Regions from separate parts of the Mitsuaria sp. RG genome, predicted to be linked through region 2. Evidence: predicted binding sites of a transcription regulator. Region 2 holds the regulator's gene; the other holds the start of a gene.
What was found. Region 2 encodes FliA, which starts transcription of late flagellar genes. Its sites were predicted from a motif close to CTAAAGTTTNNNNNNNNNNNGCCGNTA; they were not measured.
Positions count from the first base shown of each region.

Region 1: the regulator FliA is predicted to act here: its motif matches at 3,267-3,293, upstream of motA (flagellar motor stator protein MotA).

Region 1 is NZ_JAQMYQ010000023.1:71,726-88,177, reverse strand. Features, by position in the region: gene rsgA (small ribosomal subunit biogenesis GTPase RsgA) at 1-574, shown strand, start outside; gene POF53_RS14710 (molecular chaperone Tir) at 721-1,200, shown strand; gene motB (flagellar motor protein MotB) at 1,330-2,346, opposite strand; gene motA (flagellar motor stator protein MotA) at 2,350-3,201, opposite strand; gene POF53_RS14695 (HDOD domain-containing protein) at 3,350-4,867, shown strand; gene rhdA (thiosulfate sulfurtransferase) at 4,912-5,721, shown strand; gene asd (archaetidylserine decarboxylase) at 5,731-6,594, shown strand; gene serB (phosphoserine phosphatase SerB) at 6,762-7,976, opposite strand; gene POF53_RS14675 (histidine kinase) at 8,113-9,564, shown strand; gene POF53_RS14670 (PqiC family protein) at 9,754-10,398, opposite strand; gene parC (DNA topoisomerase IV subunit A) at 10,640-12,898, opposite strand; gene POF53_RS14660 (retropepsin-like aspartic protease family protein) at 12,909-13,427, opposite strand; gene POF53_RS14655 (esterase-like activity of phytase family protein) at 13,424-14,410, opposite strand; gene parE (DNA topoisomerase IV subunit B) at 14,407-16,311, opposite strand; gene POF53_RS14645 (YqiA/YcfP family alpha/beta fold hydrolase) at 16,345-16,452, opposite strand, start outside.
Region 2 is NZ_JAQMYQ010000017.1:48,522-63,504, forward strand. Features, by position in the region: gene fliR (flagellar biosynthetic protein FliR) at 1-552, shown strand, start outside; gene flhB (flagellar biosynthesis protein FlhB) at 555-1,697, shown strand; gene flhA (flagellar biosynthesis protein FlhA) at 2,659-4,788, shown strand; gene flhF (flagellar biosynthesis GTPase FlhF) at 4,800-6,113, shown strand; gene fleN (flagellar synthesis regulator FleN) at 6,228-7,061, shown strand; gene fliA (RNA polymerase sigma factor FliA) at 7,058-7,798, shown strand; gene POF53_RS11870 (chemotaxis response regulator CheY) at 7,903-8,277, shown strand; gene POF53_RS11875 (protein phosphatase CheZ) at 8,297-9,085, shown strand; gene POF53_RS11880 (chemotaxis protein CheA) at 9,098-11,323, shown strand; gene POF53_RS11885 (protein-glutamate methylesterase/protein-glutamine glutaminase) at 11,369-12,493, shown strand; gene POF53_RS11890 (flagellar motor protein) at 12,493-13,233, shown strand; gene motD (flagellar motor protein MotD) at 13,237-14,094, shown strand; gene POF53_RS11900 (ParA family protein) at 14,173-14,961, shown strand; gene POF53_RS11905 (CheW domain-containing protein) at 14,961-14,983, shown strand, end outside.

The DNA of each region.
Region 1 (16,452 bases), on a different contig from region 2:
TGCCGGCATCCGCCCGCTGCTGCTGCTGAACAAGGCCGATTTGATCAATGACGAGAACGGTCCGACCCTCCACGCGATGCTCGAGGTCTACCGTGGCCTGGGCTATCCGCTGCTGGAGGTCTCGGCCCACCACGGCGATGGCATGCAGCGCCTGCAGGAGACCCTCGACGGCCATATCAGCGTGTTCGTCGGTCAATCCGGTGTGGGCAAGTCCTCGCTGGTCAACAGCCTGCTGCCCGCCGCCGACACGCGCGTTGGCGACCTGTCGGAGTGGTCCGGCCAGGGTACCCATACCACCACCACGGCACGGCTGTACCACTTCCCCAACGGCGGTGACCTGATCGACTCGCCGGGCATCCGCGAGTTCGGCCTGATGCACGTCAGCCGCGACGACGTGGAGGATGGTTTCATCGAATTCCGCGAACTGATCGGCCACTGTCGCTTTCGCGACTGCAAGCATGATCGCGAGCCCGGTTGTGCCCTGCTCAAGGCGTTGGAGGACGGCAGCGTCACCCAGCAGCGGATGAACAGCTACCGCTCGATCATCGCCAGCCTGCCGGAAGACACCTACTGATTGGGCAGGTTTGCCTACCTAGACTGTAGGAAATATTACCGCGCTAGGTAGGACCGCTCCGGTTTCGCGGTCACCTATTGTCCCTACCCCTGCTTTCCCTGATCGTCATGACTTGTCGTCGGTATTGATCAGGGAGGGCAACAAGGATGCCGGTATTCATCAGTTACCGCCGGGATGAACGGCTCGATGCCTTCATCCTCAATGAACGCCTGCTGCTCGAAGGCATTCCCACCCAACTGGTGCCCTTCGACAGTGAAGGGCAAACCCTGGACGACCTGCATGGCGGCTTCTGCCAGCACATGGCCGATGCCACCCACTGGATCGGCGTGCTGTCCGAGCACACCGTCGACGACTGGTGGACGGCCTGGTTGCTGGGCGCTGCAGCCATGGCCAATCGCCGGGTGAGTTTCTATCACGCAGGTACCGGCGAGCTGCCGGAGTGCCTTGGCAGGTGGCCGGCAATGCGCGAGCGGGAGCATATCGAGCTGTTCGTGCGGGCCTACCATGACGAGCAGACCTTTGGCCGCGCCATGGCCTCGATGACCGGGCGCGGGAACCTGTCGGACAGGGACAACGCGGATTTCTTCCACGCAGACCTCAAGGCCAAGATCCGGCGGGGTTTCTGAATGCAGCCGGACAGGCTTGTGGGAGCAACTGTCTTGCACTGCCTGCGTTTGACTCATCGCGGGGCAAGCCCACTCCCACGCTGAACGTGATGCTGGCAATGAAAAAGGGCCGCGATGCGGCCCCTTCATTTACTGGTCCTTGGCCTCGTCCATCTTCAACACGCCATCCTCGAAGATGTTCAGCTTCTGGCGCAGCTCACGCGGCTGCATCGGCGCATCGCCCGGTGCCGGGGTGGCACCAGGTGCGGCGTCCGCAGGCGGCGTTGCAGTGGCCGGTGGAGCAGCCTCCGGCGTACCCTGCTCACCCTCGATATCGCGCTGGGCCTTCTTGGTCAGGACGATGATATCGATGCGGCGGTTTACCGGGTTGAACGGATTGGCCCGGTCGAACAGCGACGACGAGGCATAGCCGACCACCCGCGCCACCTGCTCATCCGGATAGCCGCCAGCAACCAGGGCACGACGCGCGGCGTTGGCGCGGTTGGCCGACAGTTCCCAGTTGCCGAAGTCGCCGGTGCCGGAATACGGCTTGGCGTCGGTGTGGCCACTGATGCTGATCTTGTTCGGCACCGCCTTGATGGTGTCGGCCATGGCCAGCAGGATGTCCTCGAAATACGGCTGCAACCGCGCGCTGCCGAGGTCGAACATCGGCCGGTTCTCGGCGTCCATGATCTGGATGCGCAGGCCGTCCTGGGTGATCTCGAACAGGATCTGGTCCTTGAACTTCTGCAACTGCGGGTTTTCCTCGACCTTGTTCTGCAGCTCCTGCAGCAGCAGCTCGAGACGCTCGCGCTCGACCTGCTCGGCCATGGTCTCGACCTGGTCCTTGTCCAGCTGGATGCTGGTGTCAGGCGTCGGCTCCGACTTGGTTTCCGGGTTGATGGTCTTTTCCGGCGCCAGTTGCGGCGAGCCGCCCAGGTCAATGATGTAGGGCGTGCCGCTCTCGGAGAAGCCAATCGGATCCTTGAAGTAACCGGCGATGGCGATCTTCTGCTCGGGCGTGGCCGTCGACAGCAGCCAGAGCACCAGGAAGAACGCCATCATCGCCGTGGCGAAGTCGGCGAAGGCGATTTTCCAGGCGCCGCCGTGATGGCCGTCGCCAAAGCGCTTGACGCGCTTGACGATGATGGGCTGATTGTTCTCCATGGCTTAGCGACCGCGTACTGCTTGTTCCAGCTCGGCAAAGCTCGGGCGGTGCGCCGGGTACAGCACCTTGCGACCGAACTCGACCGCCAGCGACGGCGGCATGCCGGAGGCCGAGGCCACCAGCGAGGCCTTGATCGCCTCGTAGACGTTCAGTTCCTCTTTCGCATCGTGGCGCAGGGCGTTGGCCAGCGGGCCGAAGAAGCCGTAGGCGGCGAGAATACCGAAGAAGGTACCGACCAGCGCCGCGCCCACGTGCAGGCCGATGGACTTCTGGTCGCCATCACCCAGCGAGGCCATGGTCACCACGATACCCAGTACCGCCGCGACGATACCGAAGCCGGGCATGCCGTCGGCGATGCCGGTCACCGCGTGGGACGGGTGCTCCAGCTCCTCCTTCATGCTCAGCAGCTCCATGTCGAACAGGCCTTCGAGCTCATGGGGCGCCATGTTGCCGGTGGACATGATCCGCAGGTAATCGCAGATGAACGCGGTCATGCGCTCATCACCCAGCACGGCCGGATACTTGGCGAAGATCGGGCTGGCCGCGGCGTCCTCGATGTCGCCCTCGATCGCCATCATGCCTTCACGACGGCTCTTGTTGAGGATCTCGTACACCAGGCCCAGCACCTCGAGGTAGAAGGTGTGGGTGAAGCGGGTGCCGAACATCTTCAGCGACTTCTTGATTACATGCATGGTCATGTAACCAGGGTTGGCCTGGAGGAACGCACCAAAGGCCGCGCCGCCGATGATCAGCACTTCGAACGGCTGGATCAGTGCCGCGATCTTGCCGTGGGAAAGCACGTAGCCGCCGAGCACGCTCGCGAATACGACGATGATGCCGATAATTTTAGCCATAAGTTGGAAGCACTTGCTGTCGTGGTCAGGGTAGGGAACGGAAGCTTGAAAACTCTTCTTCTACTTATCGGCAGAACTGCGCCAGACTATAGCCACTCATTGCGAAAAGCCAGTTCGGACTGATGTCAATATGCCAATTGAAACCAAGGTGCCAACTCAGGTCCCGACGAGCCTGGAGGGCTGGATAAAGCTGCTCGACGGGGTCCGCGTGCCGGTCCCGAAAGAGAGCCATGACCGCGTTCTGCAGGCCATCAACGACAGTCGCCGCTCCCTGCGCGACATAGCCGAACTGATGCAGGACAGCCCCGCGCTGGTGCTGTGCGTGATGCGCGAGGCCAACCATTCGGCCAATGCCAGCCAGGCCGAGCCAGCTGAAAGTCTGGAAATTGCCCTCAACCGCCTGGGCCTGGCCCGTATCAGCCAACTGCTGGCACGCTTGCCAGCGGTGCCCGGCGACGACATTCCACCGGTACTGCGCCAGTTCCTGCTGATCAGCCAGCATGCCACCCAGCAGGCCAATGGCCTGTTCGCCAGCCGCCTGGCACGGCTGTGGCAGGAGATCCACTGGGGCAGCCTGCTGTTCCTCTCGCCGCTGTGGCCCCTGGCCCTGGCCTACCCCAAGCTGCTCGACACCTGGGAACTGCGGGTGATCCACAAGGGCGAGGACGCTGCCGTGGTCGAGCGGGAGCTGTTCGGGGTGCGCCTGATGCAGCTGTGCCGAAGCCTGGCCGAACACTGGCGCCTGCCCGAATGGGTCATCCAGGGCTACCGCCTGCTGCTCGAAGAACGCGAGCAGCTCGCCCAGGTGCTGAACATCGCCCGCGAGCAGGACCCGCTGGTCCAGCAGCAGCGCCTGGACGACGAACCGGCCCTGCGCCGCTGGTTCAACCAGCCCCCTAACACCGTGCTGCTGGCCAACGGCCTGGCCCTGGCCGCCCAGGTCGGCTGGGACAACCCGCACCTGCTGCGCTGGCAACTGCTCACCGCGCTGTATCTGCAGACCACCCTGGACGATGTCCAGCAGCAGGTCCACCAACAGGCTGCGGCCAGTGCCCGCCATCACGCCCGGCATGCGCTTTTCCACCCGGCCGAGGCGCTGATCTGGCCCTGGCACCAGCGCCGGCCGCACCCGGACATGCTCACGCCGCCACCGCCCAGCACCGAGGACCTCGGCCGCTGGCGTGCGCTGTGCCAGGAACTGCTGGCCCAGCCCAGCCCGTTCAGCAACGCCGTGCACCTGGCCACCCAGGCCCGCGATGCCCTGCTGGCCTGTGGCATGCAGCGCATCATGCTGCTGAGCCTGGACAAGGCCACCGACTATCTGCGCGTGCAGCAGACCGCCGGCCTGCCGCGAGAGGCCGCCGCCATGGCGTTGCCCGTCGCGCAGAACAAATTGTTGCAAAAGTTGATGGCAAAAGCCGGCCAACTGCGCCTGACGCCCGACAACCATGGCCAGTTCAGCGCCCTGCTGCCGGCACCGCTACGCGCCTTCTTTCGCGGCGAGCACCTGTTGCTGCGCTCGCTGGCGGTGGGCGACCAGGTGCTGATGCTGGCGGTGGCCGACCAGGACGGCAAGCCACTGGCCGATGTCAGCGTGCAGGCGTTCGGCAAGACCGCGCAATGCGTTGAACGCGCCCTCGCCGTGTTTGCCACCCGCAATGCCTGACCCTTGCGCTACAATCGCCCCTCTTTCCACCCTGGAGAACGTGGATGACTGACTTTTCCGGCCTGCCCCTGGTGATCGAAGCCGAGGACCTGTTGCCGCGTCTGGATTCGCCGCGGCTGATCCTGGTCGACCTGACCAGCGCCAACCGCTATGGCAGCGGGCATATCCCCGGAGCCCGCTTCGTCGACCCGAAACGCACCCAGCTGGGCCAGCCCCCGGCCCCCGGCCTGCTGCCGGCCCGGGCCGACCTGGAAAAGCTGTTCGGTGAACTCGGCCACCGCCACGATGCGGTCTACGTGGTCTACGACGACGAGGGCGGCGGCTGGGCCGGGCGCTTCATCTGGCTGCTCGACGTCATCGGCCACAAGGGTTACCACTACCTGAACGGTGGCATCCAGGCCTGGCCGGCGGACAAGCTGTCCACCGAAACGCCCGAAGTCGCCGGCGGCCCGGTGAGTCTGCACCTGCATGGCGAACCCACCGCCACCCGCGAGTACCTGCAGAGCCGCCTGGGCGCCGCCGACCTGGTCATCTGGGACGCCCGCGGGCCACTGGAATACAGTGGCGAAAAGGTGCTGGCGGCTAAAGGCGGACACATTCCCGGCGCGGTCAACTTCGAGTGGACCGCCGGCATGGATCTCAACGACCACCTGCGCATCCGCAAGGACATCGCCGAAGTCCTGCAAAACCTGGGGATCACCCCCGACAAGGAAGTGATCACCCACTGCCAGACCCACCACCGCTCCGGTTTCACCTACCTCGTGGCCAAGGCCCTCGGCTATCCACGGGTAAAGGGCTATGCCGGTTCCTGGGGCGAATGGGGCAACCACCCCGACACGCCCGTCGAAGTTTAAGGACGCTCAATGAAATCCCGCTTGTTCATCATCAGCCAGTACCTGCTGCCGCACCACCTGCTGTCGCGGCTGGCCGGCTGCGTCGCCGAGTGCCGCGCGCGCTGGTTCAAGAACGCCTTCACCGCCTGGTTCGCCAAGCGCTACCAGGTGAACATGTCCGAGGCACTGGTCGAAGACCTCAGCGCCTACGAGCACTTCAACGCCTTCTTCACCCGCGCCCTCAAGCCCGGTGCCCGCCCGCTGGACGAAACCCCCGGCGCGATCCTCTGCCCAGCCGATGGCGCCGTCAGCCAGCTCGGCCCGATCGAGCACGGCCGCATCTTCCAGGCCAAGGGCCACGGCTACAGTGCCCTGGAGCTGCTGGGCGGCGATCCGGCCCTGGCCGCGCCGTTCATGGGCGGCGAATTCGCCACCATCTACCTGTCGCCCAAGGACTACCACCGCGTGCACATGCCGCTGGCCGGCACCCTGCGCGAGATGGTCTATGTGCCGGGTCGGCTGTTCTCGGTCAACCAGACCACCGCGGAAAACGTGCCTGAGCTGTTCGCCCGCAACGAGCGCGTGGTCTGCCTGTTCGACACCGAGCGCGGGCCGATGGCCGTGGTGCTGGTCGGCGCGATGATCGTTGCCTCGATCGAGACCGTCTGGGCCGGCCTGGTCACGCCGCCGAAGCGCGAGCTGAAGACCTTCCGCTACGACGAAGCCAGCCGTGCGCCGATCCATCTGGAAAAAGGTGCCGAACTGGGCCGCTTCAAGCTGGGCTCCACCGCCATCGTGCTGTTCGGGCCGGAGCAGGTGAAGTGGGCCGAGAGTCTGGGTGCGGGTTCTGCAGTGCGCATGGGTGAGCTGCTGGCGCAGCCGAACCAGGCCTGATCATCCGGTAAGCAAAAGGCCCTGCATGATGCAAATCATGCAGGGCCTTTTTATTGGGGCTGCGTTGCAGCCCTTCGCGGCACAAGGCCGCTCCTACAGGGTATTGCGGCTCTCTGTAGGAGCGGCCTTGTGCCGCGAAAGGGCCGCAACGCGGCCCCGGCTCAAGATCAACCGCGCGCTTCGCGATCGCGCACGCCCAGCAGGTACAGTACGCCATCCAGCCCCAGGGTCGAGATCGCCTGCTTGGCCGACTGACGCACCAGCGGCTTGGCGCGGAAGGCCACGCCCAGGCCGGCCAGGGACAGCATCGGCAGGTCGTTGGCGCCATCGCCAACAGCGATGGTCTGCTCGAGCTGCAGGCCTTCCTCGCTGGCCAGCTGCTGCAGCAATTCGGCCTTGCGCTGGGCATCGACGATCGGCTCGACGGCCACGCCGGTCACCTTGCCGTCGACCACCTCCAGTTCATTGGCGAACACGTAGTCGATGCCCAGGCGCGCCTGCACCTGCTTGGCAAAGTAGGTAAAGCCGCCAGAGAGGATGGCGGTCTTGTAGCCCAGGCGCTTGAGCTCGGCGAACAGGTGCTCGGCACCCTCGGTCAGGCGCAGCGAGGCGCCGATCTGGTCGAGCACACCCACGTCCAGGCCCTTGAGCAGCGCCATGCGCTCCTTGAAGCTGGCGCGAAAATCCAGCTCGCCACGCATGGCGCGCTCGGTGATCGCCGCCACCTGCTCGCCGACGCCAGCGGCCTTGGCCAGCTCGTCAATCACCTCGGCCTCGATCAGGGTCGAGTCCATGTCGAACACCGCCAGGCGGCGGTTGCGACGGAACAGGTCATCGCGCTGGAAGGCGATGTCGACGTTGAGTTCTTCGGACAACGCAAAGAAATCGGCGCGCAGGGCCTGGGCATCGCTGGCCTCGCCGCGCACGGAGATTTCCAGCGCGGACTTGCCCTTGTCGGTCGGGGCGTCCAGCGCCACGCGGGCGGACAGCCGCTCGATGCGCTCGATGGTCAGGCCATACTGGCTGATGATCGCGCTGACCCGCTGCAACTGCTGCGGGGTCACCCGGCGGCTGAGCAGGGTAACGATATGGCGCGCCTCGCCCTGGCTGTCGGCCCAGTGCTGGTAGTCGGCCTCGGAAATGGGGGTGTAGCGGGCCTGCAGGTCCAGTTCGTGAGCCTTGGACTGCACGCTCTGCAGCAGCGCGGTGGCCACTTCGTTGTCGGGGATGTCGACCAAGATGCCGAACGACAATGTGCCGTGCATGACCGCCAGGCCTATGTCGAGAATGTTCACACCGCCCTGGAGCAGGACGCCGGTGATGGCCGCAGTGAGACCTGGACGGTCTTCACCAGTGATGTTGATCAGGACGATTTCGCGCAAGACCGGGGCTCCAACTCGATGAAAAATGCGCATTCTACCGATTTTCCATGACCATCGGGCGCCAACGATACTTTGCCGACAAAACACGTATCGCTATACTGCGCAGCAACTTTCTCGCCATAAAGAGCCGAGCTCTGTGAACCGGCCCACGCCCGTAAAACCCGACAACTTCTTCCTGATGATCTACCGAGCCCTGAGCCAGCGCCGAATTCCACTGGCCCTGCGCATTGCCAGCCATAACATCTTCCTGGTGGCCCTGGCCCTGGTGATCTACGCCTGCGTGATGGGCCTGCAGTTCAAGCAGGCCATGCACGAGCAGGCCGATGCCGTCGGCCAGAGCCTGACCACCCAGACAGCCACCTCGGCCACCGAGCTGCTGGTGTCCAACGACATCCTCAGCCTCAACGTGCTGCTGGGCAACCTGGTGAAGAACCCGCTGGTGGCCCATGCGGCCATCTATAGCGTGGACAACCGCATCCTCGCCGAGGCCGGCCAGCGCCCGCGCAACAGCCTGCTGGGCGAAACCGAAGGGGTCTACCAGACCAAGATCACCTTCCAGGACGTCACGGCCGGCCAGTTGCGCATCAGCCTGGACATGAGCCAGTTCCAGCAGCCGATGCTGATCAGCCTGCAGAGCATGGGCATCCTCGCCGCGATCCTGCTGGCCCTGGCCCTGACCCTCAGCCTGCGCCTGGGCCGCTTCATCTCGACCCCGCTGCTGCAGCTGCGCGTCTGGTTGCGCGACCCGCACCCCTACACGCCGGGCACCGACCGCCAGGACGAGATTGGCGACCTGGCGCGCCAGCTGCACGCCCGCCTCGCCCCACCGCCGCCACCGGAGCCGGAGGAAGAAGACGAGGAAGACGATTTCGACGACGCGCCAGCTGCCAAGGTCGCTCCACGGGCGAAAGCGGCGGTACAGACTGTCGATCACGACGAGGACGACGACGCCTTCGCCGATCTGATGGATGAGCAAAGCGCCCCGGCCAAGCCTGTCATCGTCGAGTCCGACGAGCCGCAGTTCAGTGCCGTGCTGGCCGTGCAGCTGGGCTCCCAGGAGCAACTGCGCCGCCTGCCACGCACCCGCCTGACCGAATTGCTCGAACGCTACCGCGACTGCCTGGAGCAGGCCGCTTCGCTGTACGAAGGGGAAGTCCACACCCTGAATGACGGCAGCACCCTGCTGTTGTTCCACAGCCGCGATTGCGGCGAGGACTACCTGACCAACGCCATCTGCTGTGGCGAGCTGCTGCGCGCCCTGGGCCATGCCCTGCAGATCGAGGTGGCTGACAGCGGCATCACCCTGCAACTGCAACTGGGCCTGGTACTGGCCGACGACCTGCAAGGCATGGATCAGGTCGATCTGTTGATGACCGAGCAGGCCCAGGATGCCCTGGCCCTGTCGCAGCACAGCCGCAACCTGCTGCTGGTGGAACGCCGCATCAGCGATGACGCCCTGGTGCGCCAGCGTGCGCGTATTAGGCCGATCGCAAGCCCCGAGGGCGCCTGCTGCGTCGAGCGCCTGATGGAGCCTTACCCGTCGATGCTGGAACGCCAGCTGGCACGGATGCACGAGCGCCGCGCCTGAGAGTTCTCGCGATCCCTGTAGGAGCGGCCTCGTGCCGCGAAAGGGCTGCGTAGCAGCCCCAGGATCTCAGTGTTGATGCGAAGATTGTCGGGGCCGCTCTGCGGCCCTTTCGCGGCACTAGGCCGCTCCTACAGGTCATCGTGCACAAAAAAGCCCGCATCGCTGCGGGCTTTTTTGTGTCTGCGGATATCAGAAGCGGAACACTTCCATATCGGTACGAATCGGCGAAGCCATCGGGATCTTCGGCTTCTCCGGCTCTTTCTTCACCTGCACCGGGGCCGCCTGCTTGCGGGGCGTCTCCTCGGCGATGGCCGGCTGGTTGGCCAGTGGCTTGACTGCGCTGCTCAGCTGTTCGGCCAGCTTCTGCAGCAATTGCCCCTGGGCCTGGACCTGCGCCGACTCGGTGCCCGCATGGGGCTGCTCGAGGTGGACGATGCGGTTGTCACGCACCTGGCCCCGGCGGTCCAGCACGCGCCACTGGGCATCCAGGATCGCCGGCTGGTTCTTGCCCGAATCCAGGCGGGTGATCGACAGCAGCACCTGCACGTCCGGCGTGAAGCCGGCGCTTGCCGGCGCCAGCACCACGCGCTGGCTGTCCAGGCGCCAGGCCAGCTGGCGCACCAGCAACTGGTCGATATCCGACGAAAGGCTACCGGCCCAGCGGCCATCGGTGGCCGCTGTCAGGCTGCCGTCGGCCTGACGCTGGAGAAAGGTCTCGCGTTGCAGGTAGTCGGCCACCGATACCGGGCCGAGCACCACCGCCATGCCCGCCGCCTGGGTCGGCTGGCCGGGTTCACCACTGTCGAGCTGATACAGGGCAACCGGCTGATGCATGCTGCATCCGCTCAGGCCCAGCAAACCAGTCATCAGCAGCGCAAATGGAAGGCGCGGAAATTTCATTCATCCCATCCAGGCGGCCGTCACCAGACTGACCGCAGTGATACTCATGTAGATTCATCCTGGCACTCGGCCACGCCGGCGCCACGCGGGCACTATCATCCGCGAAATAGCCACCAGACTCCAGCATTTCCGCCTGAAGCGGCGCCGAAAGCGCCGCAGCAGACGGCCCATCCACTCAGGCCGGGGTTTCCACCATCAGCCCGTCGACGCGCTGGAAGCCACGTGGCAATTTGCTACCACGGCGACCACGCTCACCCTTGTAATGCTCGAGGTCATCCGGCTTCAGGGAAAGGGTACGCTTGCCAGCCTGCAATACAAGGGTCGAGCCCTCGCTGATCACCGCCAGGTCGGTCACGTACTCCTCGCGGCTGGCTACCCGGTCGCCCGGCACGCCGATGATCTTGTTGCCCTTGCCCTTGCCCAGCTGCGGCAGGTCGGCGACCTTGAACACCAGCAAACGGCCTTCGGTGGTCACCGCGGCCAGCCAGTCCTGCTCGCGGTTGGCCACCGGGCGCGGGGTCATCACCTTGGCGCCGTTGGGCAGGCTGAGCAGGCCCTTGCCGGCCTTGTTCTTGGCCTGCAGATCCTCACCCTTGACCACGAAACCGTAGCCAGCGTCGGAGGCCGCCACGTACAGAGCGTCATCTTCAGGCAACAACACACACTCGAAGGTGGCGCCTGGTGGTGGGGTCAGGCGACCGGTCAGCGGCTCGCCCTGGCCACGAGCCGACGGCAGGCTGTGGGCGGCCAGTGAGTAGCTGCGGCCGGTGGAGTCGATGAGCACGGCGAATTGGTTGGAGCGTCCGGCAGCGGCAGCCTTGAAGCCGTCCCCCGCCTTGTACGAAAGCCCCGTGGCGTCGATGTCATGGCCCTTGGCGCAACGCACCCAGCCCTTCTCCGACAGCACCACGGTGACCGGCTCGGTCGGCATCAGCTCGTTTTCCGACAGAGCCTTGGCCTCGGCGCGCTCGACGATCGGCGAGCGGCGGTCGTCGCCATAGGTTTCGGCGTCTTCGAGCAGTTCGCTGCGCACCAGCTTGCGCAGCTTGGCATCGCTGCCCAGCAGGGTAGTCAGGCGCTTCTGTTCCTTGAGCAACTCGTCCTGCTCGCCACGGATCTTCATCTCTTCCAGACGGGCCAGCTGGCGCAGGCGGGTCTCGAGGATGTAGTCGGCCTGGATCTCGGTCAGGCCGAAACGGGCGATCAGGGCCTGCTTGGGGTGCTCCTCGGTGCGGATGATGTGGATCACTTCATCCAGGTTGAGGAACGCGGTGAGCAAGCCTTCCAACAGGTGCAGGCGCTTCTCGACCTTGTCCAGACGGTGCTGCAGGCGGCGACGAACGGTACCGATCCGGTACTCCAGCCACTCCAGCAGCAGCGCGCGCAGGTTCTTCAGCTGCGGACGGCCGTCGAGGCCGATGATATTGACGTTGACCCGGTAGGTGCTCTCGAGATCAGTGGTGGCGAACAGGTGCTGCATCAGTTCGGCGGCATCGACGCGGTTCGAACGCGGGATGATGACGATGCGGCAGGGGTTCTCGTGGTCCGACTCGTCGCGCAGGTCGGCGACCATCGGCAGCTTCTTGGCCTGCATCTGCGCGGCGATCTGCTCCAGCACCTTGGCCCCGGAGACCTGGTGCGGCAGCGCGGTGACGACGATGTCGCCATCCTCGATGCGGTACACCGCGCGCATGCGGATCGAGCCCTTGCCACTCTCGTACATCTTCAGGATATCGGCACGCGGGGTGACGATCTCGGCCTCGGTCGGGTAGTCCGGGCCCTGGATGTGCTCGCACAGCTGCTCGAGGGTGGCCTTGGGCTCGTCGAGCAGGCGCACGCAGGCGCTGGCCACTTCGCGCAGGTTGTGCGGCGGCACGTCGGTGGCCATGCCCACGGCAATGCCGGTGGTGCCGTTGAGCAGGATGTTCGGCAGCCGCGCCGGCAGCACCGCCGGCTCCTGCAGGGTACCGTCGAAGTTCGGCACCCAGTCGACGGTGCCCTGGCCCAGTTCGCTGAGCAGCACTTCGGCATAGCGCGACAGGCGCGCCTCGGTGTAACGCATGGCGGCGAACGACTTCGGATCGTCCGGCGCACCCCAGTTGCCCTGGCCGTCGACCAGGGTGTAGCGGTAGCTGAACGGCTGGGCCATCAGCACCATGGCCTCGTAGCACGCCGAGTCGCCGTGGGGGTGGAACTTGCCGAGCACGTCGCCGACGGTACGCGCCGACTTCTTGTGCTTGGAGTCGGCGTCGAGCCCCAGCTCGCTCATGGCATAGACGATGCGGCGCTGCACCGGCTTGAGGCCGTCGCCGATGTGCGGCAGGGCACGGTCCATGATCACGTACATGGAGTAGTTGAGGTAGGCCTGTTCGGTGAAGTCAGCCAGGGAACGGCGTTCGACGCCTTCAAGGCTGAGTTCGAGTGAGTCGCTCATGCGGGCCTCGTCATTTCAGGTTCTGGCGCAGCAGCATGGTGCCGCCGCGCTGGGTAAATTCAAGTTGTTTCAGGGCGCTCATGCCCAGCAGCACGGCCTGGCCATCCAGGCCGGGCACCACCAGCGCGCGCACGTCGCGCAGGTGGATGTCACCCAGTTGCAGGCTGTCGAGCCGGGTGCGGTAGCCTTCGGTGCGGCCATTGGCGGTACTCAGTTGCACCGGGGCGCCGCGGGCCAGGTCCAGCTCGCGGGCCATCGCTTCGGGGATCGCCACATCAGTGGCGCCGGTATCGAGCATGAAATGCACCACCCGGCCATTGATTGCGCCGTCGGCGACGAAATGGCCCTGGCCGTTGCTCAGCAGGCGCACTTCGACGAAGCCGTCGCCCTGCTCGCTCTGCACCACGGCGTTGGGGTTCTGCTGGCGCTCCTCCCATTGGCCGAAAAAGCGCGTGGCCAGGAACATCGCCGCCGCCCAGGCGACGATCATCAGCACCCTGCCCGCCCGCTTGCCCGCTGGCTGGCTCATGGCTTGGCGCTCCAGCCGCCGGCCGGCGCACCGAAGCGCCAGACGACCGGCCGCGTTTCACCGTCCGACCGCGGGCGGTCGTTGTTGTCCACGCCGATCCAGGCACCGTCCTTGTCGATTACCAGCGCCTCGGCCAGGCCATAGGGCTGTGAATAACGACGCGATTCCACCAGCGCATCGGCGGCGAACGACCAGCAGCGCTCCACGGCGCCGCTGTCGGCATCGCGCCGGCAAATGCGATAGGCGTTGCGCTCGAGGGTGAACAGCTTGCCCTCGAACCAGGCCAGGTCGGCGAAGTCGCGGGAAACCGGGCGTGCCTCGGGGAATTGCGGCGGTTGCATTTCCACGCCGGCCTCACTGAGCAGCACGCAGCCGCGCCCGCAGTTCCATACCGACTGCTGGCGCTGCACGGAGAGCAGGCCGCGCCGCTCACGCTCGGCGGCCAGCCACAGGCGGTCGCCCGCCGGGTTGATTGCCAGCCCTTCGAACAGTGCGTTGAAATGCAGCAGCATGCCGCTGGCCCGCGCCTGACGCACCATGGCCTGGTCGATTCTCAGCCAGTCCGGCTCGCCTTCCAGGGGCAGTTGCAGCACCGCGGCCTGGGCCTCGCTGACGATGAACAGGTTGCCGGCCTGGTCGCAGGTGATGCCTTCGAAATCCAGCGCGCCGCCACGGATATAGGACGCTGCCCAGTTGCGCGATTTCAGCCCCCAGGGCAACCCGGTATCGGGGGCCGGCGGCGGGGTGAAGGTCAGCGGCTGGGCCTGCCAGGCCGCACCGTCCTGGTCCAGGCGGTAGATGCGGTCGTCATCGCGGTCGGACACCGCCCACAACGCCCCCCGGCACCAGGCCAGGCCCGACAGGTTGCCGCCGCGCATGCCATCGACCACGTGCTCGCCGCTGAGCTTGAGCTGCGGCCAGTCGCCGGCCTGGGCCTGCAGGGCGAACAGCGCCAGGCAGGCCATGAGCAACGGACGAATCAAACCAGGACCTCGGCCAGGTTACCTTTGGTTTCCAGCCAGTTCTTGCGGTCACCCGCACGCTTCTTGGCCAGCAGCATGTCCATGATCTCGGTGGTGCCCTGCACGTCGTCCAGGGTGAGCTGGACCAGGCGCCGGGTGTTCGGGTCCATGGTGGTCTCACGCAGCTGCGGCGGGTTCATCTCGCCCAGGCCCTTGAATCGGGTGACCTGCGGCTTGCCGCGCTTCTTCTCGGCGACCAGCCGGTCGAGGATGCCGTCGCGCTCGGCTTCGTCCAGGGCGTAGTAGATCTCCTTGCCCAGGTCGATGCGGTACAGCGGCGGCATGGCCACGTAGACGTGCCCGGCCTCGACCAGCGGACGGAAGTGCTGGACGAACAGCGCGCACAGCAGGGTGGCGATGTGCAGGCCGTCGGAGTCGGCGTCGGCGAGGATGCAGACCTTGCCGTAGCGCAATTGCGAAAGGTCGGTGGCACCCGGATCGACGCCGATGGCCACGGCGATGTTGTGCACCTCCTGGCTGGCCAGGACTTCGCCGCCATCGACTTCCCAGGTGTTGAGGATCTTGCCGCGCAGCGGCAGGATCGCCTGGAATTCCTTGTCCCGCGCCTGCTTGGCCGAACCGCCGGCGGAATCACCCTCGACCAGGAACAGCTCGGCGCGCATCGGATCCTGGCCTGCGCAGTCGGCCAGCTTGCCGGGCAGCGCCGGGCCCTGGGTGATGCGCTTGCGCTCGACCTTCTTGCTTGCTTTCAGGCGACGGCCGGCGTTGCTAATGGCCAATTCGGCCAGTTGCATGCCCAGCTCGGGATTGGCATTGAGCCACAGGCTGAAAGCGTCCTTGACCACGCCGGAGACGAACGCCGCCGCCTCACGGGACGACAGGCGCTCCTTGGTCTGCCCGGAGAACTGCGGCTCCTGCATCTTCATCGACAGCACGAAGCTGATGCGTTCCCAGACGTCCTCGGGGGCCAGCTTGACCCCGCGCGGCAACAGGTTGCGGAACTCGCAGAATTCACGCATGGCGTCCAGCAGGCCCTGGCGCAAGCCATTGACGTGGGTGCCACCTTGCGCGGTGGGGATCAGGTTGACGTAGCTCTCCTGGATGCTGTCGCCGCCCTCGGGCAGCCACAGCAGGGCCCAGTCCACGGCTTCCTTGTTGCCGGCCAGGCTGGCGCAGAACGGCTCGTCGGGCAGGCGCAGGTACTCGCTGACCGAGTCGACCAGGTAGGAACGCAGGCCGTCCTCGTAGTGCCATTCGACCTTCTCGCCGGTGCCCTTGTCCTCGAAGCTGATGGACAGCCCCGGGCACAGCACGGCCTTGGCCTTGAGCACGTGCTTGAGGCGGCTGATGGAGAATTTCGGCGAGTCGAAGTACTTCGGATCGGGGGTGAAGTACACGCTGGTGCCGGTGTTGCGCTTGCCGACGGTGCCGACCACTTCCAGCTCGCTGGCCTTGAAGCCGTCGGCGAAGGTCATCTGGTATTCGTTGCCGTCGCGCTTGACGCGTACCCGCACCTGGCTCGACAGGGCGTTGACCACCGAGATGCCGACGCCGTGCAGGCCGCCGGAGAACTGGTAGTTCTTGTTGGAGAACTTGCCGCCGGCGTGCAGCTTGGTGAGGATCAGCTCGACGCCGGAAACGCCCTCTTCGGGGTGGATGTCCACCGGCATGCCGCGGCCATCGTCGCTGACCTCCAGCGAGTGGTCGGCATGCAGGATCACCTGTACCGAGCGGGCGTGGCCTGCCAGGGCTTCGTCGACGCTGTTGTCGATGACTTCCTGGGCCAGGTGGTTGGGCCGGCTGGTGTCGGTGTACATGCCCGGCCGCTTGCGGACCGGATCAAGGCCCGAGAGGACTTCGATGGCGTCTGCGTTATAGGCGCTAGCGCTGGGATTGGCCATGGGTTCTCGTCGTCAGTCTGGTGAATGCAAAAGTCAAAATACAGAAAAATCCAGCGCCGCATACTGCCCGCGGGCAATGCCGGCGAAGGCCAGCAGGGCCGGGAGCTGCTCGGCGAAGCCCTGGTAGCTGTGGTCGCCGCC
Region 2 (14,983 bases):
GCCGAGCAGGTGATTGTCGGGGCATTGTTCGGTTTTTCCCTGCAGTTGCTGTTCCAGGCCTTCGTGGTCGCAGGGCAGATCGTCGCGGTGCAGATGGGCATGGCCTTCGCCTCCATGGTCGATCCGGCCAACGGCGTCAACGTCGCGGTTATCGGTCAGTTCATGACCATGCTGGTGAGCATGCTGTTCCTGCTGATGAATGGCCACCTGGTCGCGTTCGAGATACTCACCGAGAGCTTCACCACGTTGCCGGTGGGGCACGCGCTGGTGGTCGATCATTTCTGGGAAATGGCCGGGCGCATGAGCTGGGTGCTGGGGGCCGGGTTGTTGCTGATCCTGCCGGCTATCGCCTCGCTGCTGGTGGTCAACATCGCCTTTGGCGTGATGACCCGCGCCGCCCCGCAGTTGAATATCTTCTCCATTGGTTTCCCGCTTACGCTGGTGCTGGGCATGGTGATCTTCTGGATCGGCCTGGCCGATATCCTTTCACACTACCAGGCACTGGCCAGCGAAGCGCTGCAGTGGCTGCGTGAGCTGGCACGGGCGCGCTGAGCATGGCTGAAAGCGAAAGCGGTCAGGACAAGACAGAGGAACCCACCGACAAGCGCAAGCGCGACGCGCGGGAAAAAGGTGAGATCGCCCGCTCCAAGGAATTGAACACGGTGGCGGTGACCCTGGCTGGCGCCGGGGGACTGCTGGCCTTTGGTGGGCACCTGGCTGAAGAATTGATGGCGCTGATGCGCATGAACTTCAGCCTTACCCGCGAGGTGGTGGTGGACGAGGGGAGCATGGCGGCGTTCCTGCTGGCCTCGGGCAAGATGGCCATCTGGGCGGCGCAGCCGGTGCTGATCCTGCTGTTCGTGATCGCGTTCGTCGGCCCGATCGCGTTGGGCGGCTTCCTGTTTTCCGGAAGCCTGCTGCAGCCCAAGTTCAGTCGCATGAACCCTTTGTCGGGGATCAAGCGCATGTTTTCGATGAATGCGCTGACCGAGCTGCTCAAGGCACTGGCCAAATTCTTCGTGATCCTGATCGTGGCACTGGTGGTGTTGGCCGGGGATCGCCAGGCACTGCAGGCGATTGCCAACGAACCGCTCGAGCAGGCGATCATCCATTCGGTTCAGGTGGTGGGTTGGAGCGCGTTGTGGATGGCGGCTGGGTTGTTGCTCATCGCTGCGGCCGATGTGCCGTTCCAGCTGTGGCAGACCCACAAGAAAATGAAGATGACCAAGCAGGAAGTGAAGGACGAGTACAAGGACAGCGAGGGCAAGCCTGAGGTCAAGCAGCGTATTCGCCAGCTGCAGCGCGAGGCGTCGCAGCGCCGGATGATGGCGGCGGTGCCGGATGCTGATGTGATAATTACCAACCCGACCCACTATGCCGTGGCCTTGCAGTACGACCCCGAGAAGGGCGGCTCGGCGCCGCTGCTGGTGGCCAAGGGTACCGATTTTGTCGCCTTGAAGATGCGGGAGATCGGGGTCGAGCATAACGTGCAGATACTTGAGTCGCCGGCCCTGGCGCGGGCGATCTATTACTCTACCGAGATGGAGCAGGAGATTCCGGCGGGGTTGTACCTGGCGGTGGCGCAGGTGTTGGCCTATGTGTTCCAGATTCGGCAGTATCGGGCGGGCAAGGGGAAGGCGCCAGAGCCTTTGAAAGAGGATTTGCCGATTCCTGATGATTTGCGGCGGGATAGTTGAGTTTGGTTGTTTGCTGTGGTTGTGGTTGTGTTGAAAGTTGTATGTGCATTCATTTGTGATGTCGACGCTTATTCACCTTTCCGCCCTTACGGCGGGTAACTTTTTGAAGGATCAAAAAGTCACCAAAAAATCCTCGCTCCATTCATCCGGCCCCTGCGCTTCGCTCCGGGGTCCCCTCACTCCGGCCTTGCTCCCGGGAGGACCGCGCTGCAGGGCCCATCCTGGGCCCCAGCGCTTGACGGGCATCCATGCCCGTCACCTCCCTCCGCAAGACCTCCGTTCGGCCTCCTGAAGTCGCGAAGTTACGAGCGGCGCCTGGACTGGCGCAGCTGTCGCTAGTTGAAGCTTAATTAAGCTCTCGATTACATCGCGGGGCAAGCCCGCTCCCACGCAATAGTCGTCGTTATGTAGATCCCTGTAGGAGCGGGCTTGCCCCGCGAAAGGGCCGGAACAGCCAATACATAATTAACCGTCAAATAACCAACTTCGAATTTCTTGCTCTTGCTCTTGCTCTTGCTCTTGCTCTTGCTCTTGCTCTTGATTCTAAACGCGCGATAGTTCAGGCGCCACCAATTGCGACTTCAGGAGGCCGAGCGGAATTCTTGCGTAGTGGGGCGACGGCCATGGATGGCCGTCGAGCGCTGCGGCCCAGGATGGGCCGTACAGCGCGGTACCCACGGGAGCAAGAACGGAGCGAGGGGACCCCGGAGCGAAGCGTAGGGGCCGGATGAATGGAGCCAGCGGTTTTTGCCTACTTTTGCCCAAGAGCAAAAGTAGGTCGCCGTAAAGGCGAAAAGGTGCCTATGCGTCACCATCGCCAATGAATGCGCATAAAAATATCAAAACAGTAATCCCCCGAAGCCCCCGAAAACCCCCACCCCCAGAAAAGTTGGAAAGCTTCTTGCAAAGGCAGCGCCAGCCGCCACACAGGCGTCAAAGTTTTGCTTGAAGAGGAATCGCGGTGGATCGCACTCAGTTAATCAGCAACGCCCGCAACAACCTGGCCGGTCTCGGCCGGGGCAACCTCGGCGTGCCGCTGCTCCTGCTGGTGATGCTGGCAATGATGATGTTGCCGATCCCGCCGTTCCTGCTCGACGTGTTCTTCACCTTCAACATCGCCCTGTCGATCGTGGTCCTGCTGGTCTGCGTCTACGCCCTGCGTCCCCTGGACTTCGCCGCGTTTCCCACCATCCTGCTGGTGGCAACGCTGCTGCGCCTGGCGCTGAACGTCGCCTCCACCCGCGTGGTCATGCTCCATGGCCAGGAGGGCCATGGCGCCGCGGGCAAGGTGATCCAGGCCTTCGGTGAAGTGGTGATCGGCGGCAACTACGTCGTCGGTGCGGTGGTGTTCGCCATCCTCATGATCATCAACTTCGTCGTGGTGACCAAGGGCGCCGGGCGTATCTCCGAGGTGAGCGCGCGCTTCACCCTCGACGCCATGCCCGGCAAGCAGATGGCCATCGACGCCGACCTCAACGCCGGCCTGATCGACCAGGCCCAGGCCAAGTCGCGCCGCGCCGAGGTCGCCCAGGAAGCCGAGTTCTACGGCTCCATGGACGGTGCCAGCAAGTTCGTCCGCGGTGACGCCATCGCCGGCCTGCTGATCCTGTTCATCAACCTCATCGGTGGCATGCTGATCGGCATGCTGCAGCACGGCATGACCTTCGGCGACGCCGGCAAGGTCTACGCCCTGCTGACCATCGGTGACGGATTGGTGGCGCAATTGCCATCGCTGCTGCTGTCCACCGCCGCTGCGATTATGGTTACCCGGGCCTCGGGGTCCGAGGACATGGGCAAGCTGATCAACCGGCAGATGTTCGATTCGCCCAAGGCCCTGGCGGTCTCCGGTGCGTTGATGATCGTCATGGGCCTGGTGCCCGGCATGCCGCACATCGCCTTCCTCGGCCTGGGCGGGTTGGCCTGTGGTGGCGCCTACCTGGTGTGGAAGAAGCAGCAGAAGGCCAAGGTCGTGGCTGAGCAGGAGGCCCAGCGCCAGCAGGACCTGCTGCCGTCGCCGCAGCGCGCCATGGACACCAAGGAGCTGGGCTGGGACGACGTCACGCCCATCGACATGATCGGCCTGGAGGTCGGCTATCGCCTGATTCCGCTGGTGGACCGCAACCAGGGTGGCCAGTTGCTGGCGCGGATCAAGGGCGTGCGCAAGAAGCTCTCCCAGGACCTGGGCTTCCTCATGCCGACCGTGCACATTCGCGACAACCTCGACCTGCAGCCCAGCGCCTACCGCCTGACGCTGATGGGGGTGATCCTGGCCGAGGCCGAGATCTACCCGGATCGGGAGCTGGCGATCAACCCGGGCCAGGTGTTCGGCTCGGTCAATGGTATCGCCTCGCGGGATCCGGCCTTCGGCCTGGAAGCCGTGTGGATCGATGTCGGCCAGCGCGCCCAGGCGCAATCGCTGGGCTATACGGTGGTGGACGCCAGCACCGTGGTCGCCACCCACCTCAACCAGATCCTGCAGAAGCACTGCCATGAGCTGATCGGGCACGAGGAGGTGGTGCAATTGCTGCAGGTGCTGGCCAAGGTCTCGCCGAAGCTGGCCGAGGAGGTGGTGCCGGGTGTCATTTCCTTGTCGGGTCTGCTCAAGGTCCTGCAGGCGCTGCTCGCCGAGCAGGTACCAGTGCGTGACATCCGCAGCATTGCCGAAGCCATCGCCAACAACGCGGCGAAGAGTCAAGATACCGCCGCGCTGGTGGCGCTGGTGCGCGTCGGTTTGTCCCGCGCCATCGTGCAAAGCATTGTCGGCGTTGAGTCCGAGCTGCCTGTGATTACCTTGGAGCCAAGGTTGGAACAGATCTTGCTCAATAGTTTGCAAAGGGCCGGGCAGGGTCAGGAAGATGGTGTTCTTCTTGAGCCGAGCATGGCCGAGAAGCTTCAGCGTTCGCTGATCGAGGCGGCCCAGCGTCAGGAAATGCAGGGTCAGCCGGCCATCCTCCTGGTCGCCGGCCCGATCCGCGCCATGCTGTCGCGCTTCGGTCGCCTGGCTGTACCGAATTTGCATGTTTTGGCGTATCAGGAAATACCTGACAACAAGCAAGTCACCATTGTTGCCACCGTGGGCCCCAACGGCTGAGGTAGTGGGTTATGCAAGTTAAGCGTTTTTTCGCCGCCGATATGCGTCAGGCCATGAAGCTGGTCCGGGATGAGCTCGGCTCCGACGCCGCCATCATCGGCAACCGCCGCATCGCTGGCGGTGTCGAACTGACGGCCGCGCTGGACTACAAGCTGTCCGCCCTGGCCCCACGCGTGCCCAATGCGGAGCTCGAGGACGAGTTGCGCAAGACGCAGTCGCGCATCGTCACCGCCCAGGCCGAACTGACCGGGCGCGGTGATGCCGTCGAAGGCGGCAACCGGCAATTGTTTGCCGGCCAGTCGCTGACTGCGTCCGAGCCGTTGATCGAACCGCATGTCGATGAGCCGGCGGTAGCCGTTGCGCCTGCTGCGGCCCCCGTCGATCCGCGTCTGTTCGATGCCATGCGCTCCGAGCTGACCGGCCTGCGCGAGCTGCTGGAAGTCCAGCTCGGTTCGCTCGCCTGGAGCCAGCTGCAGGGCAGCAAGCCACAGCAGGCCAACCTCTGGCGCCGTCTGCAGCGCCTCGGCCTGTCCGGCGGACTGGCCCGCGAGCTGCTTGACCTCACCGCCGAGATCGAAGACCCGCGTCATGCCTGGCGCATGGTCCTGGCGCATCTGGCGCGGATGATCGACGTACCCGAGATCGAGCCGATCGAGGAGGGCGGGGTCATCGCCATGGTCGGCCCGGCCGGCATGGGCAAGACCACCACCCTGGCCAAGCTGGCCGCCCGCTACGTGCTCAAGTACGGCGCGAACAACCTGGCGCTGGTCAGCATGGACAGCTTCCGCATCGGCGCCCAGGAGCAGCTCAAGACCCTGGGGCGCATCCTCAACGTGCCGGTCACCTATGTCGACCCGGGCGAGTCGCTGGCCCAGGCGCTGGAACCACTGCTGCGCAAGCGCGTGGTGCTGATCGACACCGCCGGCCTGCAGGCCAGCGACCCGGCGCTGCGCATGCAGCTCGAGACCCTGGCCGGGCGCGGCATCGCCGCCAAGAATTACCTGGTGCTGGCAACCACCAGCCAGAAGCAGGTGCTCACCGCCGCCTACCACAGCTACAAGCGCTGCGGCCTGGCCGGTTGCATCCTGACCAAGCTCGATGAAACGGCATGCCTCGGCGAAGTGCTGAGCCTTGCCATCAGTCATGAACTGCCGGTGGCCTATCTGACCGATGGGCCGCGCATTCCTGACGACCTGCAACTGCCGCGCAAGCACCAACTGGTGAGTCGCGCGGTCAGCGTGCAGTTGCAGGACGAGCCCAGCGACGAGGCCATGGCCGACATGTTCGCTGATCTCTACCACAACCCTGGCAAGCGTGCGGGTTGAGGGTGAATACTGTGCAAAGTACCTACATCATGGGGTTGCCCGGCCGGACCGTGGCCTTGAACGTTCAGCCCCTCATGTGGCCTGGGTCCAAGCGAGACAAGGTAAAGAACAGACATGGGTAGCATGCATCCCGTACAGGTGATCGCCGTGACCGGTGGCAAAGGTGGCGTCGGCAAGACTAACGTTTCAGTGAACCTGTCCCTGGCGCTGGCCGAACTCGGCCGCCGGGTCATGTTGCTGGACGCCGACCTGGGCCTGGCCAATGTCGACGTTCTGCTGGGGCTCACGCCCAAGCGCACCCTGGCCGACGTCATCGAAGGCCGCTGCGAGCTGCGCGATGTGCTGCTGCAGGGCCCCGGCGGCGTGCGTATCGTCCCGGCGGCTTCCGGCACCCAGAGCATGGTGCACCTGGCGCCCGCCCAGCACGCCGGCCTGATCCAGGCCTTCAGCGAGATCGGCGACAACCTCGACGTACTGGTGATCGACACTGCTGCGGGTATTGGTGACTCGGTGGTCAGCTTTGTCCGCGCGGCCCAGGAAGTGTTGCTGGTGGTGTGTGACGAGCCCACCTCGATCACCGACGCCTACGCCCTGATCAAGCTGCTCAACCGCGACTACGGGATGAATCGGTTCCGCGTGCTGGCCAACATGGCCCAGAGCCCGCAGGAAGGGCGCAACCTGTTCGCCAAGTTGACCAAGGTCACCGACCGCTTCCTCGACGTCGCCCTACAATACGTTGGCGCCGTGCCGTACGACGAGTGTGTGCGCAAGGCCGTGCAGAAGCAGCGGGCGGTCTACGAGGCCTTCCCGCGCTCCAAGTGCGCGCTGGCGTTCAAGGCCATCGCGCAGAAGGTCGACAGCTGGCCGTTGCCTGCCAACCCGCGCGGGCACCTGGAATTCTTCGTCGAGCGCCTGGTGCAGCCCACCAGTGCAGGGCCAGTGTTATGAACGCGAGTGGTTTCAAGATGTACAGCAAGGCCGCCAAGGACGCTCAGTACGAGCTGATCGAACGCTACGCGCCACTGGTCAAGCGTATCGCCTACCACCTGCTGGCGCGCCTGCCAGCCAACGTCCAGGTCGAGGACCTGATCCAGGCCGGGATGATCGGCCTGCTGGAAGTGGCCAACAAATACGATGCCAGCAAGGGCGCCAGTTTCGAGACCTATGCCGGTATCCGCATCCGCGGCGCCATGCTCGACGAGGTGCGCAAGGGTGACTGGGCGCCACGCTCGGTGCACCGCAACACGCGCATGGTCAGCGACGCGATTCGCTGCGTTGAAGCAAAGACGGGGCGCGACGCTAAAGATCACGAGGTTGCTGCCGAACTCCAATTGAGTCTCGATGATTACTACGGGATTTTGAACGACACCCTGGGCAGTCGCCTGTTCAGTTTCGACGACCTGCTGCAGGACGGCGAACACGAGGGGCTGCACGAGGATGGCGCCAGCAACCAGCTGGAGCCGGCGCGGGACCTGGAGGACGAGCGCTTCCAGGCCGCATTGGCCGAGGCGATCGCCAACCTGCCGGAACGCGAGCGCCTGGTGCTGGCGCTGTACTACGACGAAGAGCTGAACCTCAAGGAAATTGGTGAGGTGCTGGGGGTCAGCGAATCGCGTGTCAGCCAGTTGCACAGCCAGTGCGCGGCACGTCTGCGCAGTCGCCTGGGTGAATGGCGGGCGCGTTGAGCCAAGGTTCGATGCAGTCGTTTTTTTGTGGTGCCGAATTGATTGAGTGCGCGCTCGGCGCCGAGCGCGTTTAAGACTGCTTGGAGGTCTAATTGAACAAAGACATGAAAATCCTCATCGTTGACGACTTCTCGACGATGCGGCGGATCATCAAGAACCTGTTGCGTGATCTGGGTTTCACCAACGTCAAGGAAGCCGATGACGGCAACACGGCACTGCCGATGCTCACCAGTGAGCACTTTGACTTCCTGGTAACCGACTGGAACATGCCGGGCATGACCGGTATCGACCTGCTGCGCGCGGTCCGTGCCGACGAGCGCCTCAAGCACCTGCCGGTGTTGATGGTCACCGCCGAAGCCAAGCGCGAGCAGATCATCGAAGCTGCCCAGGCCGGCGTAAACGGCTATGTGGTCAAGCCTTTCACCGCCCTGGCGCTGAAAGAAAAGATCGAGAAGATCTTCGAACGCGTCAACGGCTGAGTCACGTCTGGGGGGCGCAATGGAGTCAACCAACAACTCTTTGGGTGAGTTTGAATCAACCCTGAAGAAGCATGCCCAGGAGCTGGTCGAGAGCCTCGAGCGCGGCCGGTTCGGTGATGCGGTGCAGCTGATCCACCAACTGAACCAGACCCGCGACCGCGGGCTGTACCAGGAGGTCGGCAAGCTCACCCGTGAACTGCACAGTGCAATCGTCAACTTCCAGATCGACCCGTCCATGCCGCAGGCCGAGGAAGTGTCGCAGATTACCGACGCCGCCGAACGCCTCTCCTACGTGGTTCGCCTCACCGAAGGTGCGGCCAACCGCACCATGGACCTGGCGGAGGCGTGCACCCCGGTGCTCAACGACCTCGCCGCCGAGGCCCAGAGCCTGTCCGCCGACTGGCAGCGCTTCATGCGCCGCGAGGTGGCAGCGCCGGAATTCCGTGAGCTGGTCAAGCGTGTGGACAGTTTCCTGGCGCACAGCGCCGAAGGTAACCAGAAGGTCGCCGGCCATCTCAACGATATCGTCCTGGCCCAGGATTATCAGGATCTCACCGGCCAGGTGATCAAACGGGTGACCGCGCTGGTCACCGAAGTCGAAAGCAATCTGCTCAAGCTCGTGCTGATGGCAAGCCAGGTCGACCGCTTTGCCGGGATCGAACATGACCACCAGCAGCTGCGCGCTGAAAAAGATCAAGAAAAACATCCGACTCGGGGTGAAGGTCCGCAGATTCATGCCGATAAGCGTGAAGACGTCGTGTCCAGCCAGGACGATGTCGACGATCTGTTGTCCAGCCTGGGTTTTTAAGGAGCACGTTTAATGAGCTTCGGCGCCGATGAAGAAATCCTTCAGGATTTCCTGGTAGAAGCCGGCGAAATCCTCGAGCAACTGTCCGAGCAATTGGTCGAGCTGGAAAGCCGGCCCGATGATGCGGACCTGCTCAACGCGATTTTCCGCGGTTTCCACACTGTAAAAGGGGGCGCCGGCTTCCTTCAGCTCAATGAGTTGGTGGAGTGCTGCCACATTGCCGAGAACGTGTTCGACATTCTGCGCAAAGGTGAGCGCCGGGTTGACGCGGAACTGATGGACGTGGTGCTCGAGGCCCTCGACACGGTCAACAGCATGTTCGGCCAGGTGCGCGAACGTACCGATGTCACGCCGGCCACGCCGGAGCTGCTGGCGGCGCTGTCGCGCCTGGCCGAGCCCGGTGGCGCCGAAGCGCCGGCCCCGGTGGTCGAAGCCGCGCCCGTGGTTGAAGCTGCGGCTGCCGAGCCCGACATCACCGATACCGAGTTCGAGCAGCTGCTCGACTCGCTCGATGCGGTCAAGGCCGAAGCTCAGGCTCATGAGCAACTGCAGGGTGAAGAAATCAGCGGCGGTGGTGACGAGATCACCGATGCCGAGTTCGAGTCACTGCTTGACCAGCTGCACGGCAAGGGCCAGTTCTCGGCCGATGCCGCCGTCAGCGCGCCTGCGGCAGCCGCCCCGGCCAGCGATGAGATCACCGACGACGAGTTCGAATCGCTGCTCGACCAGTTGCACGGCAAAGGCACCTTCGCCGTCGACGCACTGCCAGGCGCCGCCGCGCCAGCGGCCAGCGCGGCATCCGCTGCGGGCGACGAGAGCATCAGCGAACACGAATTCGAGGCCCTGCTCGACCAGTTGCACGGCAAGGGCAAGTTCTCCGGTGACGCAGTCACCGCCGAAGCGCCTGCCGCTGCCGTTGCCGCACCTGTCGCGGCCAAGGCCGAGGTCAAACCAGTTGCCAAGCCGGCACCGGCCGCCGCGCCCGCCGCAGCTCCGGCTGCCGCCGCCAAGCCTGCCGCACCGGCCCGCGCTCCGGCGCCTGCCGCCGAGAAGCACGGCGCCAGCGAGGCGGAAACCACCGTGCGGGTCGATACCGCGCGCCTGGACGAGATCATGAACATGGTCGGCGAACTGGTGCTGGTGCGTAACCGACTGGTGCGCCTGGGGCTCAACAGCGGCGACGAGGCCATGTCCAAGGCCGTGTCCAACCTCGACGTGGTCACCGCCGACCTGCAGACCGCGGTCATGAAGACCCGCATGCAGCCGATCAAGAAAGTCTTCGGCCGCTTCCCGCGCCTGGTCCGCGACCTGGCCCGCCAGCTCAAGAAAGAGATCAACCTCGAGCTGGTCGGTGAAGAGACCGACCTCGACAAGAACCTGGTCGAGGCCCTGGCCGACCCGTTGGTGCACTTGGTGCGCAACGCCGTCGACCATGGCGTCGAGATGCCCGATGAGCGCGAGGCCTCTGGCAAGTCGCGCATGGGCCGGGTGGTGCTGTCCGCCGAGCAGGAGGGCGACCACATCCTGCTGTCGATCTCCGACGACGGCAAGGGCATGGACCCGAGCATCCTGCGCGCCAAGGCCGTGGAGAAGGGCCTGATGGACAAGGACGCGGCCGATCGCCTGAGCGAGTCGGACTGCTACAACCTGATCTTCGCCCCGGGCTTCTCGACCAAGACCGAGATCTCCGATGTATCCGGCCGTGGCGTCGGCATGGACGTGGTGAAGACCAAGATTTCCCAGCTCAACGGCTCGATCAACATCTTTTCGGCCAAGGGCCAGGGCTCGAAGATCGTCATCAAGGTGCCGCTGACCCTGGCGATCATGCCGACCCTGATGGTGATGCTGGGCAACCAGGCGTTCGCCTTCCCGCTGGTCAACGTCAACGAGATCTTCCACCTCGACCTGTCGCGCACCAACGTGGTCGACGGCCAGGAAGTGGTGATCGTGCGCGACAAGGCGCTGCCGCTGTTCTACCTCAAGCGCTGGCTGGTCCAGGACCACGAGCACGAGGAGCAGCACGAAGGCCATGTGGTGATCCTGTCGGTCGGCACCCAGCGCATCGGCTTCGTCGTCGACCAGCTGGTCGGCCAGGAAGAGGTGGTGATCAAGCCTCTGGGCAAGATGCTGCAGGGCACCCCGGGCATGTCCGGCGCGACCATCACCGGTGACGGCCGGATCGCGCTGATCCTCGACGTCCCGAGCATGCTCAAGCGTTACGCCGCCCGGCGTATTTGATTTCGGTGGCGCGCCCTGGCGGGTGCGCCGCCTAATGGAGTGTTTATGGCAGTCAAGGTCCTGGTGGTGGATGATTCCGGTTTCTTCCGCCGCCGTGTCTCGGAAATTCTCTCGGCGGACCCGACGATCCAGGTCGTGGGTACCGCGACCAACGGCAAGGAAGCGATCGACCAGGCGCTGGCGCTCAAGCCCGATGTCATTACCATGGACTATGAAATGCCCATGATGGACGGCATCACCGCGGTGCGGCACATCATGCAGCGCTGCCCGACGCCGGTGTTGATGTTCTCCTCGCTGACCCACGAAGGCGCCCGCGTCACCCTCGACGCCCTGGACGCCGGCGCGGTCGACTACCTGCCGAAGAACTTCGAGGACATCTCGCGCAACCCGGAAAAGGTCAAGCAGATGCTCTGCGAGAAGGTCCACACCATCTCGCGCAGCAATCGCCGTTTCAGCGCCTATTCCAGCCCGGCGCCGACTGCCGCGCCAGCTCCAGCCAGCAGTCATGCGCCGGCCAGCAGCTTCGCCAGCACCGCACCTGCGCGCACGACCGCCCCGGTGCGTACCGCGGCACCGGCCACCGCGCATTCGCCGGCGCCCAAGCGCAAGCCGTACAAGCTGGTCGCCATCGGCACCTCCACCGGTGGTCCGGTGGCGCTGCAGCGGGTGCTGACCCAGTTGCCTGCCGGATTCCCGGCGCCGATCGTGCTGATCCAGCACATGCCGGCGGCGTTCACCAAGGCCTTCGCCGAGCGCCTGGACAAACTGTGCAAGATCAGCGTCAAGGAAGCCGAAGACGGTGACGTGCTGCGTCCCGGCCTGGCGCTGCTGGCCCCGGGTGGCAAGCAGATGATGGTCGACGGTCGTGGCACGGTGAAGATCCTGCCGGGTGACGAGCGCCTGAACTACAAACCTTGCGTCGACATCACCTTCGGCTCCGCCGCCAAGTCCTATGGCGACAAGGTGCTCTCGGTGGTGCTCACCGGCATGGGCGCCGACGGTCGCGAAGGCGCGCGCCTGCTCAAGCAGGGTGGCAGCACCGTGTGGGCACAGGATGAAGCCAGCTGCGTGATCTATGGCATGCCCATGGCCATCGTCAAGGCCAACCTGGCCGATGCCGTGTACAGCCTGGACGAGATCGGCAAGCACCTGGTCGAGGCCTGCGTCTGATGGATGTGTTGAGCCTTATCGGCCTGATCCTCGCCTTTGTCGCCATTGTCGGCGGCAACTTCCTCGAGGGTGGCCACGTCGGTGCGCTGATCAACGGCCCGGCGGCATTGATCGTGCTGGGCGGTACCCTGGCAGCTGCGTTGCTGCAGTCGCCGCTGTCGTCGTTCAAGCGCGCGCTGCAGATCGTGCGCTGGATCTTCTTCCCGCCGCGGGTGGACCTGCCCGGTGGTATCGACCGGGTGGTGAACTGGAGCCTGACCGCACGCAAGGAAGGCCTGCTGGGGCTGGAGGGCGTGGCCGACGCCGAGCCCGATCCCTATGCACGCAAAGGCCTGCAGCTGTTGGTCGACGGCGCCGAGCCCGAGGCTATCCGCAGCATCCTTGAAGTCGACTTCCTGACCCAGGAGGCCCGCGACATACAGGCCGCCAAGGTGTTCGAGAGCATGGGCGGCTACGCGCCGACCATCGGCATCATCGGTGCGGTGATGGGCCTGATCCACGTGATGGGCAACCTGGCCGACCCGTCGCAGCTGGGCAACGGCATTGCCGTGGCCTTCGTCGCCACCATCTACGGCGTGGCCAGCGCCAACCTGATCCTGCTGCCGGTCGCCAACAAGCTCAAGGCCATCACCCTGCGGCAGTCGCGTTACCGCGAGATGCTGCTCGAAGGCCTGCTGTCGATCGCCGAAGGCGAGAACCCACGCTCGATCGAGCTGAAGCTGCAAGGCTTCATGGAGTAAGCCATGGCCCGTCGTCGCAAGATCGAAGAGCACGAGAACCACGAACGCTGGCTGGTCTCGTATGCCGACTTCATCACCCTGCTGTTCGCCTTCTTCGTGGTCATGTACTCGATCTCGTCGATCAACGAGGGCAAGTACAAGCAGATTTCCCAGGCACTGATCGGGGTATTCAACGACCCCGAGCGCAGCATGAAGCCGATCCCCATCGGTGACGAGCGGCCGTTGAGCGTCAAGCCCGCCGAGCCGCTGATCAAGGACAGCGAGCAGACCGATGCGGGCCTGGCCCAGACCAGCGCCGACCCGCTCAAGACCATCACCGACGATGTCCGCGACGCCTTTGGCGACCTGATCAAGTCCAACCAGATGACCGTGCGCGGCAACGAACTGTGGGTGGAGATCGAGCTCAACTCCTCGCTGCTGTTCGCCAGCGCCGACGCCATGCCCAGCGATGTCGCCTTCGAGATCATCGAGAAGGTGGCGAAGATCCTCAGGCCGTTCGCCAACCCGGTGCACGTCGAGGGCTTCACCGACAACCTGCCGATCCGCACCGCCCAGTACCCGACCAACTGGGAGCTGTCGTCGGCGCGGGCGGCGAGCATTGTCCGGCTGCTGGCCATGGAAGGGGTCAGCCCGGGGCGCATGGCCTCGGTGGGGTATGGCGAGTACCAGCCGGTGGCTGGCAACGACACCGCCGAAGGCCGTGCGCGCAACCGCCGGGTGGTGCTGGTGATCTCGCGCAACCTGGAGGTACGCCGCAGCCTGACCGGCAGCGGCAGCGCCAATGCCACCCCGGATGCGGCGATGCGCCGGGCTGGCACACAAAGTGCACCAGCCTCGCCAGCACCGTCGACCGGGGGCTGATTTCGTCAAATCCCCGTCACTGAATTTCACACCGTTCCCGGCAGGGCAGGCGGCCATACCGGGAGGAAGCAACGCACGATGAGAGTCTGGGCAGTAGCCAATCAAAAAGGTGGCGTCGGCAAGACCACCACCACCATCGCCCTGGCCGGCCTGCTGGCCGAGGCGGGCAAGCGCGTGGTCGTGGTCGACCTCGACCCGCACGGTTCGATGACCAGCTACTTCGGGCACAACCCCGATGCGCTCGAGCACAGTTGCTACGACCTGTTCCTGCACAAGGGCACGGTGCCCGAGGGCCTGCCGGGCCAATTGCTGCTGCCGACCAGCGACGAGCGTATTTCGCTGCTGCCGTCAAGCACTGCGCTGGCGGTGCTGGAGCGCCAGTCGCCGGGGCAGAGTGGCCTGGGCCTGGTGATCGCCAAGAGTCTGGCGCAGCTGTGGCAGGATTTCGACTTCGCCCTGATCGACAGCCCGCCCTTGCTGGGCGTGCTGATGGTCAACGCCCTGGCCGCCAGCCAGCAGCTGGTGATCCCGGTGCAGACCGAGTTCCTCGCGGTCAAGGGCCTGGAGCGCATGGTCAGCACCCTGGGCATGATCAACCGTTCGCGCAAGCAGGCGCTGCCCTACCAGATCGTGCCGACCCTGTTCGACCGCCGCACCCAGGCATCGCTGGGCACCTTGAAGGTGCTGCGTGACACCTATGGCGACCAGGTCTGGCAGGGCTACATTCCGGTGGACACGCGCCTGCGTGACGCCAGCCGCAATGGCGTCACGCCTTCGCAGTTCGACGGCAAGAGCCGTGGCGTGGTGGCCTACCGGGCGCTGCTCAAGCATATGCTCACCTACCGTTCCGCATTGCAGGTGGCGTGATGAACCAGGCACGGCACATCAC